Regions from separate parts of the Bacillus sp. T-10(2022) genome, predicted to be linked through region 1. Evidence: riboswitches for the same ligand, from Rfam matches in the RefSeq annotation. Region 1 holds a riboswitch; each other region holds the start of a gene.
What was found. Region 1 has a riboswitch for S-adenosylmethionine ahead of mmuP (S-methylmethionine permease). Riboswitches for the same ligand answer to the same signal wherever they lie in the genome.
Positions count from the first base shown of each region.

Region 2: it holds a riboswitch for S-adenosylmethionine, as region 1 does, so the genes downstream of both, OSJ91_RS25715 (methionine ABC transporter ATP-binding protein) here and mmuP (S-methylmethionine permease) in region 1, are expected to answer to the same signal.
Region 3: it holds a riboswitch for S-adenosylmethionine, as region 1 does, so the genes downstream of both, OSJ91_RS06230 (methionine biosynthesis PLP-dependent protein) here and mmuP (S-methylmethionine permease) in region 1, are expected to answer to the same signal.

Region 1 is NZ_CP113518.1:3,145,440-3,151,473, reverse strand. Features, by position in the region: gene OSJ91_RS15350 (flavin reductase family protein) at 1-387, shown strand, start outside; SAM riboswitch class I at 616-718, shown strand; gene mmuP (S-methylmethionine permease) at 802-2,190, shown strand; gene mmuM (homocysteine S-methyltransferase) at 2,187-3,149, shown strand; gene OSJ91_RS15335 (hypothetical protein) at 3,397-3,564, shown strand; gene OSJ91_RS15330 (helix-turn-helix domain-containing protein) at 3,966-4,340, opposite strand; gene OSJ91_RS15325 (asparaginase) at 4,571-5,557, shown strand; gene aspA (aspartate ammonia-lyase) at 5,581-6,034, shown strand, end outside.
Region 2 is NZ_CP113518.1:5,178,855-5,184,888, reverse strand. Features, by position in the region: gene OSJ91_RS25720 (O-acetylhomoserine aminocarboxypropyltransferase/cysteine synthase family protein) at 1-1,228, shown strand, start outside; SAM riboswitch class I at 1,338-1,450, shown strand; gene OSJ91_RS25715 (methionine ABC transporter ATP-binding protein) at 1,605-2,639, shown strand; gene OSJ91_RS25710 (methionine ABC transporter permease) at 2,632-3,300, shown strand; gene OSJ91_RS25705 (MetQ/NlpA family ABC transporter substrate-binding protein) at 3,316-4,152, shown strand; gene OSJ91_RS25700 (YuzK family famiily protein) at 4,957-5,109, shown strand; gene sufC (Fe-S cluster assembly ATPase SufC) at 5,561-6,034, shown strand, end outside.
Region 3 is NZ_CP113518.1:1,281,428-1,287,461, reverse strand. Features, by position in the region: gene OSJ91_RS06250 (PucR family transcriptional regulator) at 1-311, shown strand, start outside; gene OSJ91_RS06245 (ABC transporter ATP-binding protein) at 437-1,582, shown strand; gene OSJ91_RS06240 (hypothetical protein) at 1,642-1,884, opposite strand; gene fumC (class II fumarate hydratase) at 1,994-3,376, opposite strand; SAM riboswitch class I at 3,705-3,818, shown strand; gene OSJ91_RS06230 (methionine biosynthesis PLP-dependent protein) at 3,905-5,017, shown strand; gene metC (cystathionine beta-lyase) at 5,014-6,034, shown strand, end outside.

The DNA of each region.
Region 1 (6,034 bases):
GCAATTCAAACAGGTGAATTCGTTGTTCATATCACTGATGAAGATAATGTTGCTGATGCAAATCGAACGGCCAAGGAACTCCCGTCTGACGAAAGTGAATTGGGTCTTACCAATTTCACTCAGGCTGTTAGTGAGAAGGTGTCGGTACCAGGATTGCAAGAAGCGAAGGTACGCTTTGAATGCACATTGGAGCATGCGATACCATTGGCAGGTTCCAAGAATAAACCTGGTTGTGATTTATTGATAGGGAAAATAGTCTGCTATCATATAGAGCAGGAGATTTACCATAATGGCCGGATTGACCAGAATGGGCTAAAACCTGTAGCAAGATTAGCGGGTCATACTTATACAAAACTAGGGGAATTAATTGAAATACAACGACCTTAAGGAATAAGAAAGAAAAAATGGCGTCATCTTTTAAGGTGTCGTCATTTTTTTAAAATTATTCCCGGTTAGCATTATCTGCAATTCTAATACTGTAAGCGACTGTTCCAAAAACAAGTTCATATCTATGCCAAAGTTGCGATGATCGTTTGGATTTTAAAGGAAGTCTTTACAAACCGAAACAAAACTTGACAATTTTTGCATAGATTGATAAAGTTATAAAAAAATAATTTCTTATCCAGAGAGGTGGAGGGACTGGCCCTATGAAACCTCAGCAACAGGTCTGCAATGACACTGTGCTAATTCCAGGGGGTGAAACCTTGATAGATAAGACCGTACGTGTTTATTTGTCAGTAACGCACTCTTTTTTAGAGTGCGTTTTCGTTTTTTCTGGATGCAAGATAAAGGAGAGTAAGAATGGAGAACAAAAGGAATCATGATTTTCAAAGGAAAATGCAGGCACGGCATATAATAATGCTATCGCTTGGCGGGGTGATTGGAACAGGTTTATTCTTAAGTTCGGGTTATACGATTCAACAGGCTGGCCCATTCGGCACCATCCTTTCGTATCTGATTGGGGCATTAGTGGTTTATCTAGTCATGCTATGTCTGGGTGAACTGGCAGTACATATGCCCGAGACAGGTGCGTTTCATAGCTACTCAGCTAAATACATAGGTCCTGGGACAGGGTATACAGTAGCCTGGTTGTATTGGCTAACTTGGACTGTTGCACTAGGTTCGGAATTCACGGCTGCAGGATTGTTGATGCAGAGATGGTTTCCATCAATCAATGTCTGGATATGGAGTGCACTATTTGCCATATTGGTCTTGGCATTAAACGCGTGGACCGTTAAATTTTTCGCTGAATCCGAATTCTGGTTTGCGTCTATTAAGGTATTTGCCATTGTAATTTTTATTATTTTGGGAGCAGCGGCAATGCTAGGTTTTATTCCAATAATTCATTCACAATCCGCTCCGTTATTCTCCAATTTTACAAGTGAAGGTTTATTTCCGAATGGTGCTTTTGCCATTCTAATGACGATGCTTGCGGTGAATTTCGCATTCTCTGGAACTGAATTAATCGGAATTGCAGCTGGAGAAACTGTGAATCCAGAAAAAACGATACCAAAGGCAATCCGTATGACATTATGGAGATTGATTATCTTTTTTATAGGAACCATCGTTGTATTATCCGCATTATTGCCTATTTCGGATGCAAGCGTATTAGAAAGCCCCTTTGTGGCAGTTCTTGAACGAATTGGTGTGCCATATGCAGCGGATATTATGAACTTTGTTATATTAACTGCGATTTTGTCTGCTGCAAACTCAGGACTGTATGCGTCATCCAGAATGCTTTGGTCACTTGCAGATAAGGAAACTATATCCCCAATATTTGCAAAATTGACAAAACGGGGAGTTCCGTTAAATGCAGTCCTTTTCAGTATGTTGGGCAGCTGCTTAGCCCTGTTTTCGAGTATTATTGCACCGGATACTGTTTACATAGTGCTTGTATCCATTTCTGGACTAGCCGTGGTTGTAGTTTGGATGAGTATTAGCATGTCACAATTTCTATTTCGCAGGCGATATATAAACGAAGGAAATTCAGTAAATGACTTAGCTTATCGAACGCCATTATATCCACTCGTACCAATCGTTTCTTTTATGCTATGCCTGGCTTCTTGCATAGGAATTGCATTTGATCCTACACAACGAATTGCACTTTATTGTGGCATTCCATTTATTTTGTTTTGCTATGGAAGTTATTATCTGACACAAAACCATAAAGAAAAGAGGAGTAGATCATGAACAATAAAACTAACCCAATTGACGCTATTTTACGAGATCATTCAGTCATGATTTTGGACGGAGCTTTAGCTACAGAGCTAGAGAGGCATGGATGTGATTTGGACGACCCGCTCTGGTCTGCACGTGTATTACTTGAAAATCCAGAAGTGATTTATCAAGTGCATTCTGACTATTTTCGTGCTGGAACGGATTGTGCGATTACGGCTAGCTACCAAGCCACTGTTGAAGGTTTCGCCCTCCGCGGAATACAAGAAAAAGAGGCTTTGGAGCTAATCCGGAAAACGGTTTTACTCGCAAGAAAAGCAAGAGATGATTTTTGGAAGGAAGAAAATCAAACGCTTAGGCCTAAGCCAATGGTTGCTGCATCTGTTGGCCCTTATGGGGCTTATCTTGCAGATGGTTCGGAGTATATAGGAAACTATGGTGTATCGGATGAAACTTTAACGGCATTTCATCGCTCACGGATATCAGCGTTGATTGAAGCAGGAGCTGACCTTTTAGCATTTGAAACGATTCCTTCCCTGCAAGAAGCAAAAGTATTATATTCATTATTGAAGGATTATCCAGAAGTTTATGCTTGGCTATCCTTTTCATTGAAAAATGAAAAAGCGATAAGTGACGGTACATCACTCGAGGTGTGTACAAGATTGTTTGGGGACAGTGAGCAAATTGCAGCAATCGGCATCAACTGTGCGCCAGTATCATGTATCACGGAAGCCATCCAGGTGTTGCGCGCAAACACGGATAAACCAATCATTGTTTATCCGAATTCAGGTGAAACATATAATCCAGAAACTAAAACATGGCATGGTCAAGAATCATGTAACAGGCTCGACCTGAAATCTGAAGAATGGCACCATGCAGGGGCGCGTTTAATTGGAGGGTGCTGCAGAACGGCTCCACATCATATCGGAGACATTTCAAGAAAGTGGCGACCTTCCGTGGTGGTATCCTCCTAGCCCTTGTTCTGTTATCAAACGTTATAAGGTATGTAGGTAGTATATAGAGCCTAACTAAAAGGAACAGGAAGCGTCATAATCAGACGGTTCCTGTTCCTTTTTGAGTTCATTATTCAAATTCGAGTTATCTTATCTCTTGAGCTGAAAAAGAAACCGCTGCAAAAACAGTAATAGGAGAAATTAAATCATAATATTTGTGTGCTTGGGAAAACTAAACAAACAATGAATAGAAAGGAGAGAAATGAGTATGAGCCGTGGGAAAAATTTTAATCACAAAGAAAAAGGCCATCCAGGAAATTTACCTAATAATAGAATTAGCGAAGAGAAGGAACACAGCCGGCAGTATGAACAAATCGAGGATATTGTCACACATGAAGCTTTTAAAAATCGGGAAAAAGAAGACGAGATGCCTTAATATATTGATATTTCATGTATATACGGGGGAAAACCATGAGCTTTTGCTATGGTTTTTTCTTTCATTACTAATACATACCTTGTTGGAAAAGGAAGTATGCTAAATAATAAGCCGACTTTCTTCTATATAAATAATAAAACTTAAATTTCTCAGCTCAGGGCTTCATTAGTCTTAAGTCACTAAGACGGATTAGTAAGTATAATCTGCATTGTCAACCAGAAAAAATTAAGGGTAATGTCTAAAAAGGGCGATCTTAATTAATCAGAACCGGCTTATCCTAAATGATGAAAGCCGTGGTATTTTACAGTTTTAAATAAACATGCCAGGTACATCGTGAATATTATAAGAACCTGATGAAGTACGGTTCGTTCCCCAAATTTAAGTCTTAAGCGCAATTTCTTCTATGTTTCATTTTGTTTATCGCGATTTATTTCCACTTCTCGTTTTGCTCTAATAAAAGCGATAAATTGAATCGTCTCCTCTTCAGAAAGAGAGATTCCATCAACGGCTAGCTCCATATTTGGTAAATCCGTTAATTCCATGACTTGAGGTGACTCTGTGGTAATATCTTTAGCTGGATGATCTACCCGACCTAGAATGTAATCAGTGGATGTATCATATAGGCCTGCCAATAAACTAATCGTTTCTAATGAAGGGCGGCGGTGGCCCGATTCATAACCTGCATAGGTACTCTTGGCGATTCCGAGCCTGTCAGCCGTATATTGCAAAGACCACCTTTTGCACTTCCTTAATGTAGTTAATCTATTTAATATCATTTTTATTACTCTCCTTTTATATAAATCCATTATACCATCATATGACAATAAAGTGTACGCGTAATGAATAACTTTAGCTTGATTTCGACCTTGAACAGAACTATAATTACATGTGATGTACGCGTAACATGAACATTTACAATGGATACATCCTTTCTGAGATGCTTAGAATGATTGGGATACAGGGAGGTTTTATAGGGGGTAGTATATTGGAGAAATTGAAGTCAAAAATTAAGAAGTTGATGTTAATTACTACCGGTGGTACAATTGCATCGTTAGAAGGGGAAAATGGACTGGTTCCAGGGATGAAAGCTGACGAAATTTTAGGTCACCTTCCGGGATTAGATTTATGTCAGATTGATAGTAAGCCTTTGATGAATATCGATAGTACAAATATGCAGCCGGAAGATTGGACAGAAATGGCACAATCCATCCATGAGCACTACCATGATTACGATGGCTTTGTGATCACCCATGGGACAGATACGATGGCTTACACTTCAGCTGCGCTCTCATATATGTTACAAGACTTAGGGAAACCAATTATTATTACAGGTTCTCAAATCCCAATTGCCTTTAAAAAGACGGATGCCAAAAGAAATATCTCCGATGCGATTCGGTTTGCTTGTGAAGATATTGGAGGCGTATATGTAGTTTTTGATGGTAGAGTCATCCAGGGTACAAGGGCCATTAAATTGAGAACGAAAAGCTATGATTCGTTTGAAAGTATTAATTATCCTTATATTGCTTCCATATCAAAAGATAAAATTGAGTATCTTAAGCCAGTTCAATCAACAAAGAATAAGGAAGCCAAGTTAGATGCTTCCATTTGTACTGATGTTGCTTTGGTTAAGCTATATCCGGGGATTAAGCCCGAATTCTTTGATTTTCTGAAAAATCAATACCGGGGAATTGTAATTGAAAGTTATGGGAGCGGGGGTATTCCGTTTCAAGGAAGAAATATTTTAGAGAAGTTGAATGAGTTGGTCGAGTGTGGAATATCCATTGTCATTACTACCCAATGTTTAGAGGAAGGGGAGGATATGGATATATACGAAGTGGGACGTAAAGTAAATAAGAATGTCATCATTCGTTCCAGAAATATGAATACAGAAGCCATCGTTCCTAAGTTGATGTGGATATTAGCAAAGACACAGGATCCCAAAAAGGTGAAGGAATTGATGGAAACACCGATTGCAGAGGACATTACATTCTAGAACAAACAAAGGGGCAAGAGGAAATGTTGATAGATGAGAGAACATACCGAATTGAAAAAGACTTTCTTGGGGAAAAGGAAATTCCAGCAGATGTTTATTATGGAATACAAACTTTACGCGCTGTAGAAAATTTTCCGATTACCGGTTATAAAGTCAATGAAGAAATGATTCGTGCACTTGCTATGATAAAAAAAGCAGCCGCTTTAGCAAATATGGATACCAAACGCTTGTATGAAGGTATTGGAAACGCTATCGTTAAAGCTTCAGATGAAGTGATCGATGGAAAGTGGCATGAATATTTCATCGTTGATCCAATTCAAGGCGGCGCAGGGACATCGATGAATATGAACATTAATGAAATCGTTGCCAACCGTGCGTTAGAACTTATGGGACACAATAAAGGTGATTATGTACATGTTAGTCCAAATAGCCATGTTAACATGTCGCAATCAACCAATGACGTATTCCCTACTGCCA
Region 2 (6,034 bases), 2.0 Mb from region 1:
TATCTACCAAAGCAATGCATACTTGTTCAAAGACACCGACCATGCAGCGAATTTATTTGGTCTAAAGGAGAATGGTTATATATATTCACGACTTCATAATCCCACGGTCAGCGTTTTTGAGGAAAGAATGGCATTATTGGAAGGCGGTATCGGCGGATTGGCAACAGCAAGCGGAATGGCGGCCATTTCACTTTCAATCCTGAATATTGCCGCTGCTGGAGATGAGATTGTTTCAGCCTCTACATTATATGGCGGTACGTATAACCTTTTTGAAAATACTCTTCCTAAATATGGGATCAAAGTGAAGTTCGTTTCTCCCGATGACCCTGAAAATTTCAAAAGGGCGATAACGCCAAGAACTAAAGCCATTTTTGCTGAAACGATCGGAAATCCAAGTTTGAGGGTGCTTGATATTGAAGCGGTAGCGAAAATCGCCCATGATGCCGGAATACCTTTGATCATTGATAATACCTTCGCGACACCATATCTATGCAGACCAATTGATTTTGGAGCGGATATTGTCATCCATTCCGCTACAAAATGGCTTCTGGGAAATGGAACCACGCTGGGCGGTGTCATCGTGGATGGAGGGAAATTCGATTGGAACTCGCCAAATTATCCTGGCTTCACGGAGCCTGACCCAAGCTACGACAATCTGGTATACGCCGAGGCAGTTGGACCTGCTGCATTCATAACGAAAGCCCGAGTGCAGTTACTTCGTGATTTAGGCCCTGCGCTAAGTGCCCAAAGTGCATTCCAGTTTACGCTTGGGCTTGAAACACTGCATGTAAGGATGAAAGAGCATCTGTCAAACACCAAGTCTGTCATTAAATATTTAAAAAACCACCCTGCCGTGACTTGGGTTTCACATCCTGGTGATGAGGATCATCCCGATAAAGCCCTTGCGGATAAATATTTGCCTAAGGGAGCTGGATCTGTCGTGACTTTTGGAATACAAGGTAATCGCGAAGCTGGCGCAAAGCTTATCAATTCGGTGGAATTATGGTCCCATGTAGCGAATGTGGGGGATGCGAAGAGCTTGATCATCCATCCAGCAAGTACGACCCATCAACAATTGAATGAGGCGGGTCTTGCGAAAGCGGGTGTGAGTGCTGATCAAGTCCGTTTATCCATTGGGATTGAAAATGTAGACGATTTAATAGAAGATTTGGAGCAGGCAATTGAAAAAGCGACGAATATCGTCTCCTTGACATCCAAAACGGTTTAAGTAAAGTTTCTGTGTACTAGAAATAATATACATTGCGCTCCTTTTTTATCTATGATAAAATTTCACCATACTAAAGAACTTAATGATGTACAAATATTCTATATATTAGCTCTTATCAAGAGAGGTGGAGGGATGTGCCCGATGAAACCCGGCAACCGACAAGGAGATTTCCTTGGAAAGGTGCCAATTCACACAAAGTTTAATCACTTTGGAAGATGAGAGGAAGGCCTGTTTCTTCACCTGCCTTTCTGCTCATGCAGAAAGGTTTTTTCTATTTTAATGGGGGAAACCCTTTGCATGATATGAGAAACAGACTAATAATGTAGAGAAATCAACTAAGTTCATAGGTTTTATTGGATAAAAGAGGTGAGGATTAATGATTACATTGACGAAAGTCAGTAAGCTGTTCCGAACAGGAAAAGGAAACAGTGAGACGATCAAGGCTGTAAATAATGTGAATGTTGAAATAAATAAAGGCGAGATTTTCGGTATTATCGGTTACAGTGGAGCGGGGAAAAGTACTTTGATCAGAATGCTCAATGGGTTGGAAACACCTACAGAGGGATCCGTTGTGGTGGCTGAGAAGGAAATTTCAAAAATTAAAGGCGCTCAGCTCCGTAAGGCCCGTCAAGAAATCAGCATGATTTTCCAACATTTCAATCTATTATGGTCAAGGACCGTTCAGGAGAATATATCTTTCCCATTGGAAATTGCAGGAGTTTCTAAACCTGAACGAACCAAGCGTGTGAACGAATTGATCAAGTTAGTCGGACTGGAAGGCAGGGAAAAGGCCTATCCTTCACAATTAAGCGGAGGGCAAAAGCAAAGGGTGGGAATAGCTAGGGCTCTGGCAAATGACCCTAAAGTGCTGCTGTGTGATGAAGCGACTTCTGCCTTGGATCCGCAGACTACCGACTCCATACTCGAATTGCTTGTTGACATCAATCAGCGCCTGGGATTGACGATCGTCTTGATAACACATGAAATGCATGTAATACGTAAAATCTGCCATCGCGTCGCCGTGATGGAAAGCGGGCAGGTTGTTGAACAGGGTCCTGTCCTGGATGTTTTCAAGAATCCTAAAGAACAAATGACGAAGCGTTTCGTGCAACAGGTAACGGAACCGGAAGAAACGAAAGAAACGATGGACCATTTGCTCGAGCGCTATCCTGCAGGCAAAGTGATTCAATTGACCTTTGTAGGTGATCATGCAGAAAGCCCATTGATCACCAAGCTTGTACGTAACTTCGAGTTGGATGTCAATATCGTTCAAGGTAAGATATCCCAAACAAGAAGCGGTTCATATGGAACATTGTTTATCCATCTTGATGGCAAAGAGGATGAAATGCTCCGCGCAATAGAATTCATTAAAGCACAGCAGGTAGGCGTGGAGGTGATTACTCATGCTTGAAGAATTATTGCCGAATGTTGATTGGGAAGACATTATTGAAGCTACGAGGGAAACGCTTTACATGACAAGCGTCTCTGTAGTGGCAACCTTTTTTATAGGCATAATATTAGGATTGATCCTGTTCCTGACGGGGAAGGGTAATATGTGGGAAAACCGGGCAGTCAACGGGGTCATGAGTGCTGTCGTCAATATATTCCGTTCCATTCCATTTCTTATTTTGATCGTGCTGCTCATTCCTTTCACTAAAGCGCTTGTCGGTTCCATGATCGGAGAGAACGCTGCACTGCCGGCACTTATTATCGGTGCGGCACCATTTTATGCGCGTATGGTTGAAATCGGCCTTCGTGAAATCGATAAAGGTGTAATTGAAGCCGCTAAATCGATGGGGGCAAAAACGAGCACGATCATTTGGAAGGTCCTTCTTCCAGAGTCGATGCCTGCCCTTATTTCCGGGATTACGGTAACATCGATTGCATTGGTTGGATATACCGCAATGGCCGGGGTCATCGGCGCAGGCGGGCTTGGTAATCTGGCCTATTTGGACGGCTATCAAAGAAATCAAAATGACGTTACGCTTGTAGCGACGATCGTTATTCTAATTATCGTCTTCATAATTCAAATTATTGGAGATGTGATTACATCTAAATTGGACAAAAGATAAAGGGAGATGAAAAGGATGAAAAAGTTTTTAGGATTTGCATTAATTTTAGTGTTATCTATCGCTTTGGCTGCTTGTGGAAGTGAAAAGGATAAAAGCGGCAGTGATACGGAAAAAGAATCGAAGAAAATAGTTGTAGGGGCATCCAATGTTCCTCATGCTGAAATCCTTGAGGAAGCCAAGCCGCTTCTTAAAGAAAAAGGAATCGAATTGGAAATCGAAACATTCCAGGACTATGTTTTACCGAATAAGGCGTTGAATGATAAGGAATTGGATGCTAACTACTTTCAACACATTCCATATTTAGAGGGGCAAATTAAAGAAAATGGATATGACTTCGTTAATGCTGGCGGAATCCATATCGAGCCGATTGCCCTATATTCACAAAAATATAAAAGCATTGATAAACTTCCGGAAGGCGCAACAATCATTATGAGCAGCTCTGTCGCTGATCATGGACGCGCTTTATCCCTTTTGGAAAAGAATGGCCTGATCACTTTGAAAGAAGGGATCGATAAAACGACGGCTACAACGAAAGACATCGTTGAAAATAAGAAAAACCTTAAATTCGATGCCGATTATGAAGCGGCCCTGCTTCCTAAAATTTATGAGAGTGGCGAAGGCGATGCAGTCTTGATCAACTCCAACTATGCGATTGACGCCGGTTTGAATCCGCTTGAAGATTCGATTGCGATTGAAGATTCGGAATCACCATATGTGAATGTCATTGCCGTAAACAAAGGTGACGAAAATAAAGAAGCAATCAAAGCGCTTGTAGAAGTATTGCATTCTAAAGAAATTCAAGATTTCATTCTTGAAGAATACAAAGGTGCAGTTGTACCGGCGGATAAATAATTCAAGAATGGGCGACCTGATTTAATTCAGACCGCAGTTTGTAAACAAAAAGGTTTCGGAATGGTCTCATTCCGAAACCTTTTTGATTTTTATTGGATTTGAAGCAGTTAAAGCGATTTGTACTCACGATAGCCTTCTATATTTGTTGTTGAGTGCCGATAGGCAGAGATAACAACCAAAACGCTCATATTACACATAGCCATGGTTGCGGAATCTGCGTCAACAGCTACAGGTTTTCTAACTTTCTTAATCACATGTTCAATCAGAGGCTCTTAATACGAGTATCATGAGTATTTCCGGGTGTTACTATCGTTACGGTCTGCTGCCGCATAAATGAATAAGCAAGCTGGTTTGTTCGTTTAGCTTTTACATAATGCGTCGCTCATAATTTTTTCCGGACTTAGAGAAGTGAGGCACTTCATTTTGGAAACCTTAGGTGAAAGTGATTCTATCTGATTGTTTAGTCTTAGTGGATTGGAACGGAAGGTATGAGACTCCTGCGGGAAAAGCGAGTCAGGGGAGACCCCGCAGGCGCAAAAGCGCCGAGGAGGCTTCCGGACCGCCCGCGGAAAGCGAGTACCTGAAGTGGAAAGTAACGTTCAAATTTTGAAAACCTAAAAACCTAAAAAACTGTAGACAAACTCATTGATGATCCAGTTTGTTTCAGTCTGCGGCTTAATTTAATTCCTTTCATGTTTAATCAGGAAAGGAAAGGGTATAGAGATAATGAAGGTAAAAAAATGATACACAAATTTGAAAGGATGGTTCACTATCAATACTCTGGATTTAAATGTAACAAGCGAAATGGAAAAGGCGATGCAGTCTTCACATGGGATTGGCTACAGTGAGTACAGTAGAAACTTAGACCTTCGTATCGAGGTTGAGAAAGAACGGGATAGGGAACATGTAAAGTGCAACAAAATGGTCCAGGACCTTCAACGCAAAATTCACGGCTAAGCATATAAAAGAGTTCTTTAAAAGATCGGCCTGTAGAGGTAAAATGGAAAGTGGTCCATAAAATAAGGGTTTCCTTATTGGATATACTTACATAATACCTGACAGTCCGATTTTTTTCTTTTTAAAGCGGAACGTTCTTACCTTGCAATCAAATTCTTTGAACATATATTAATAAGGACGAAGATTTGCCGAATAATAAGATAATTTTAACAAAAGCTAAAATAAGTATGAATATGCAGTAAACAGGCTATATCTGTTAGTATTGTAAGAATAGGACAGGTTTTTAACATGGCCGAAGTGGAAACCCCTATCTATTTAGTTGATTCCAAATTGGATTTGTTATAAAATTGGAATGAGAATAAAGTGAGAATGCTTTTACGTAAATTATAGTAATGAAAGTAATCTTTACTTTCTGGTAATAAAATTGGAATTAGTTCACGGAGGTATTATTATGTCAGCTTCTACATTAACGGTTAAAGATCTTCACGTATCAATTGAAGGCAAAGAGATTTTAAAAGGGGTAAACCTTGAAGTTAAAGGTGGAGAAATCCATGCGATCATGGGACCAAATGGAACTGGTAAATCCACTTTATCATCAGCAATCATGGGTCACCCTAAATATGAGGTAACTAGCGGAAGCATCACATTCGATGGTGAAGATGTTTTGGAGATGGAAGTAGACGAGCGCGCTCGTGTCGGTCTATTCCTAGCTATGCAATATCCAAGTGAAATCAGCGGTGTTACAAACGCAGACTTCTTACGTTCTTCCATTAACGCACGCCGTGAAGAAGGCGATGAAATTTCATTGATGAAATTCATCCGTCAAATGGACAAAAAAATGGAATTCCTTGAAATGGATGAAGATATGGCGCAACGCTATTTGAATGAAGGTTTCTCAGGCGGAGAGAAAAAACGCAACGAGATT
Region 3 (6,034 bases), 1.9 Mb from region 1:
TGCCGGATCTAAAGGTGACTGATTTGGCAGACATCATCCCTCATTCATTAATAAATGATCCATCCTTTAAGAATGCACAGTGGTATATCAATGAAATTCTTGGCAAGACCAAGCAGGATACTGAGCTTATCAAAACAGTTAAAACGTATATCGAATGTAATTCCAATGCCACCTATGCCGCCAAACAGCTTTATATACATCGGAACAGCTTACAATACCGTATCGATAAATTCTCTGAAAGAACTGGTCTCGATATTAGAAACTTCCGTCATGCCCTTACTGCGTACTTGATATTTCTGCTGAATGATTAATTTCCATTACAAAGAGGTAATATCATCCTTTTTTTGTGCAATGTGCCCATACTTTTTTCTAAACCGATAGCTTAGACTATAGCTAATTGGTACAAGTAATCAGGAGTTTAAAAGGGGGATTTTTTATGGCAGAGTTAGTGTTAGATCATATATTCAAGATTTATGATAAAAAGGTGACGGCTGTTAAAGACTTCAACCTTCGTGTTGCCGATAAGGAATTCATCGTTTTTGTGGGACCTTCCGGTTGCGGCAAATCAACGACATTAAGGATGATTGCCGGACTGGAGGACATTTCCCAAGGGGATTTATACATAGACGGCAAGCGAGTCAATGATGTCCCTCCTAAAGATCGTGATATTGCGATGGTTTTCCAGAACTATGCCTTATATCCTCATATGACCGTCTTTGACAATATGGCATTCGGATTAAAGCTGAGGAAAACGCCAAAAGCGGAAATCAAGCAAAGGGTCAATGAAGCGGCAAGGATTCTCGGACTTGAAGAGCTGCTTAACAGGAAACCTAAAGCGCTTTCAGGTGGTCAGCGCCAGCGTGTGGCTCTCGGTCGCGCAATTGTAAGGGACGCAAAAGTTTTCTTGATGGATGAGCCATTATCCAATCTCGACGCAAAGCTGCGGGTTCAAATGCGTGCGGAAATCGCTAAACTGCATAAACGGCTCGACACCACAACGATATATGTCACGCATGACCAAACAGAGGCAATGACCATGGCGACACGTCTTGTTGTAATGAAAGATGGTATCATCCAACAGGTCGGTGCCCCAAAGGACGTTTATGAGAAACCTATAAATGTTTTCGTCGGCGGCTTTATCGGATCGCCTGCCATGAACTTCTTTACCGGAACATTAAAAGAAGGCACAATTAAAATAGGCGAACAAACGCTTGAAATACCTGAATTTAAAATGAAAATGCTGCGTGATCAAGGATATGTCGGAAAAGATGTAATCCTTGGCATCCGTCCTGAGGATTTCCATAATGAAGGAGCTTACTTCACGAAGTCCCCTAACACAACATTCACGACCCAAATTGATGTAGCCGAACTCATGGGCGCGGAGATCATGCTCTACTCCTCATTAGAGGGGCAGGACTTCGTAGCACGGGTCGATGCCAAGAATATTATTCAGGCAGGGGAAAAGATCGAACTTGCCCTCGACATGAATAAAGCACACTTTTTTGATAAAGGAACTGAACATCGCATTTTAGTTGAAGAAGATGAACAGATGCAGGAAAGCATGAAGTTATCTGCCAATTAAACATAAAAAGACCCATTCATATTGGGTCTTTTTACGTTTATTCAAATAAAACGATAGAATCATTCCTGAACCAATACCACTTCATCATGTCCGCATTCAGGGCATTTCATGAGATGCGGGCATTGGCCTTTTTGAAGGGATTGAGGGTATCCGTCGTTTTCTTTAAGTATGTCGATATCCATATAAGCACTATAATCATCAGCGTAGTCCATGAATTTCCCTTTATCCTCAAGATCACTGCCGCATTCCGGGCATTTCACATGAATTTTTCTCAAACCGTTGCAAAGCGGGCATATAGACATTGTTTTTCCTCCTGTTCCCAATACTTATGATTTCAGTATTTGTCGATTCCATTATTTTAACACATGGAAACACCCTCCCTAATACCAGTGGGAGGGCACTTCTATGCAATTATTTATTAACCATGTTAGCAGGATCGACCCATGCTTTGAATTCATCTTCCGTCAGGAACTCCAATTTCAACGCCGCTTCTTTTAAAGTAGAGTTGTCCTTGAATGCCGTTTTGGCGATCTTGGCTGCTTTTTCATAACCGATATGCGGGTTCAATGCTGTTACCAACATAAGGGAACGTTCTACATTTTCTTTGATTTTATCTCCATTTGCAGTGATGCCCACCGCACAATTGTCGTTGAATGAATGAATGCCTTCCGTCAATAACTTGACCGTTTGCAGGAAGTTATAGATGATGACTGGTTTGAATACATTCAATTCAAAGTTGCCTTGGCTTGCTGCAAAGCCAATTGTAGCATCGTTACCCACGATTTGTGTTGCAATCATGGTAAGCGCTTCACTTTGTGTTGGATTGACTTTACCAGGCATGATGGAGCTGCCCGGCTCGTTTTCCGGAATGGCTATTTCGCCGATTCCGCTTCTTGGACCACTTGCCAGCCATCTGACATCGTTCGCAATTTTCATTAAATCCGCCGCCAATGCTTTCAAAGCACCGTGTGCGTAGACGATTTCGTTATGGCTAGTCAATGCATGGAACTTATTATCAGATGTGACAAAAGGATATCCTGTATCCGCGGCAATTTGTTTGGCAGAAAGTCCCGGGAATTCTTTCTTTGTATTGATTCCGGTTCCTACAGCCGTTCCGCCTAGAGCAAGGTTCAATAATTTTTGGCTGCTTTCCTCAATCATTGCCAAATCTTTATCGAGCATCGCTTTCCAACCGGAAATTTCTTGTCCTAATGTTAATGGTGTAGCATCTTGAAGATGTGTCCGGCCGATTTTCACGACATCCCAAAATTCTTTTTCTTTTGTATCGAATGTATCACGAAGGGCTTTGATGGCAGGAACCAATTTTTCAGCGACTTCCATAAAGGCTGCAATATGCATGGCGGTCGGGAACGTATCATTTGAGCTTTGAGCCTTGTTTACATCATCATTCGGGTGAAGGGTTTCCGATTCACCATTTTCTTTTAACCATTCATTCCCTTTGTTAGCGACCACTTCATTCACGTTCATATTACTTTGCGTGCCGCTTCCAGTTTGCCAAACTACAAGAGGGAAATGTTCTTCAAGTGTACCTTCAAGGATTTCGCCGCAAATCTTGACGATGGCATTCTTTTTAACTTCGGAAAGATCACCAAGATCATGGTTCACCTTTGCCGCAGCTTGTTTAACGTATGCAAATGCACGAACTAATTCAATCGGCATTTTTTCGTTACCGATTTTGAAATTGTTACGGCTTCTCTCAGTTTGTGCTCCCCAATATTTATCAGCAGGAACTTTCACTTCACCCATCGTATCTCGTTCGATTCTGTATTCCATGTGTTCTCCTCCTATGTTTGCACTATTCATTGAAGACCTTTTGCATATGAAATGAATAATGTCGGATTATTCTTTCTCTCCATACATTGTACAAACTTTATTATTTTAAAGCAAAAATATCCCGCTGACCCTTTCCATTTTTTCTGAAAAATCCATGTTCCCTTCATGTTTATATGAAAATTCGGATATTCTTTTTTAATACATAAAGTGTAGGCACCGCTAGGCTTCGATTGACCTGGCCATGAACATCAAAGCATCATCACTACCAAAATGTCCTTGACAGTATTTTGTATATATAGTAAATTCAAAAGAAATTGAATAATCTAAACTCTTATCGAGAGAGGTAGAGGGAATGGCCCGATGACACCTCAGCAACCTTCATTTGTTTCAAACCAATGAAAAGGTGCTAATTCCACAAGTTTGTGAACTTGGAAGATAAGAAGAATGACTCATCCTTACTTAATCAAAGTCTTCTTCTTAAAGAAGACTTTTTTTTATTTTATATAACTCAAAGGAGCAGTGAAAACCATGTATAAAACTGAAACATATCTTGCTCAATTAGGAAATCGCAGCGAAACGGCGACAGGAACAGTCAATCCGCCGGTATACTTTTCAACAGCCTTTCGTCACGAAGGAATTGGCCAATCGACGGGATTCGACTACACAAGGACAGGTAACCCTACACGCCAGCTATTGGAGCGATCCATCGCCGATCTGGAAAAAGGAGACCAAGGTTATGCCTGCAGTTCAGGAATGGCCGCCATCTCAACCATTCTCGCCCTTTTTAAATCCGGGGATGCATGGATTGTCAGCGAAGATCTTTATGGCGGTACATATCGTCTGTTAGAACAAGGTTTTAAAAAATGGGGATTGCAGTGTGACTATGTAAACACTTGTTGTTTGGAGGATATCGAAAAAGCCATCACTCCTCACACGAAAGCCATCTTCATCGAAACTCCCACTAACCCCCTTATGCAGCAAACGGACATTAGCGCCGTTGCCGCATTGGCCAAACGATATAATTTATTGTTAATCGTTGATAACACTTTTTACACGCCTCTTATTCAACAACCCATCCTGCTTGGAGCGGATATTGTGATTCACAGTGCAACCAAGTATCTCGGTGGTCATAATGATGTGCTCGCCGGACTGATCGTGGCTAGCGGCGCTGAATTATGTGATGCACTTGCCTTCCATCATAATGGTACTGGAGCTGTCTTGAGCCCATTTGATTCTTGGCTGTTGATGCGCGGAATGAAAACCCTGGCATTGCGGATGGAGCGTCATGAAAAGAATGCCAAAATACTTGTAGATTACTTATCGGAGCATGATTGTGTCACGGATGTATTGTATCCCGGCAGAGGCGGCATGATTTCTTTCCGCATCATTGATGAAGCGGCTGTTAACCCATTTTTACAATCGCTCTCATTAATTTCCTTTGCAGAAAGCCTTGGAGGGGTTGAAAGCTTCATCACCTATCCTGCCACACAAACACATGCCGATATACCGCTTGAGGTCAGAACGGCAAATGGGGTTTGTAATCGCCTGCTCCGCTTCTCCGTTGGCATCGAGGATAGCGATGATTTGATTGGTGACCTGCAGCAAGCATTCGCACATGTAAAAAGGGAGGCACTACGATGACAGGTCATGATTTTAGCTTTGAAACGAAATTACTTCATAATCAACATAAATTCGATCCGGCAACTGGCGGTGTGAGCGTCCCCATTCAGCATGCATCGACTTTCCATCAATCCGATATCAATCAATTCGGCAAATATGACTACAGCAGAAGCGGGAACCCAACTCGCGAAGCACTTGAAGATATCATTGCCGATCTTGAGGAAGGCACTCACGGCTTTGCCTTTTCATCAGGTATGGCTGCCATTTCAACAGCCTTCCTGCTATTGTCTGCCGGAGACCATATCGTCATTTCCGAAGATGTGTATGGCGGAACGTTCAGGATGGTCACTAGCGTATTGACCCGTTTCAATATTGAGCATACCTTCGTTGACATGACGGACCTTGAAAGCGTCAAAGCGGCCGTTCAGCCAAATACCAAGGCCATATACATCGAAACGCCTTCAAATCCGTTACTTAAAGTGACCGATATTCAAGCTGTATGTGATATCGCAAAAAAAGCCGGTGCCTTAAGTTTTGTTGATAACACATTCTTGACGCCGGCATTGCAAAAACCGCTGAATCTGGGCGCTGATGTTGTCCTTCATAGCGCGACGAAGTTTTTATCCGGACATAGTGATGTGGTAGCTGGGCTTGCGGTCGTGAAAGATCCGGAATTGGCGGCAAGACTCGGTTCGCTCCAAAACTCCTTTGGAGCGGTCCTTGGTGTACAGGATGCCTGGCTTGTAATGAGAGGTTTGAAAACCTTGTCAGTTAGAATGGAACATTCACAAAAAGGGGCAGAAAAGATTGCAGCCTATTTAAAGGAGCAGCCCTTGGTGAAAAAAGTGTATTATCCCGGCCTAGCCGATCATCCACAGCACGCCATCCAGAAAGGCCAGTCACTTGGAGCAGGTGCGGTCCTGTCATTTGAATTGGAAAGTGAGGAAATCTTCCGTTCCTTCGTGAACACTGTCGAGCTCCCTGTTTTTGCGGTAAGCCTGGGAGCGGTCGAATCCATATTATCCTACCCGGCCAAAA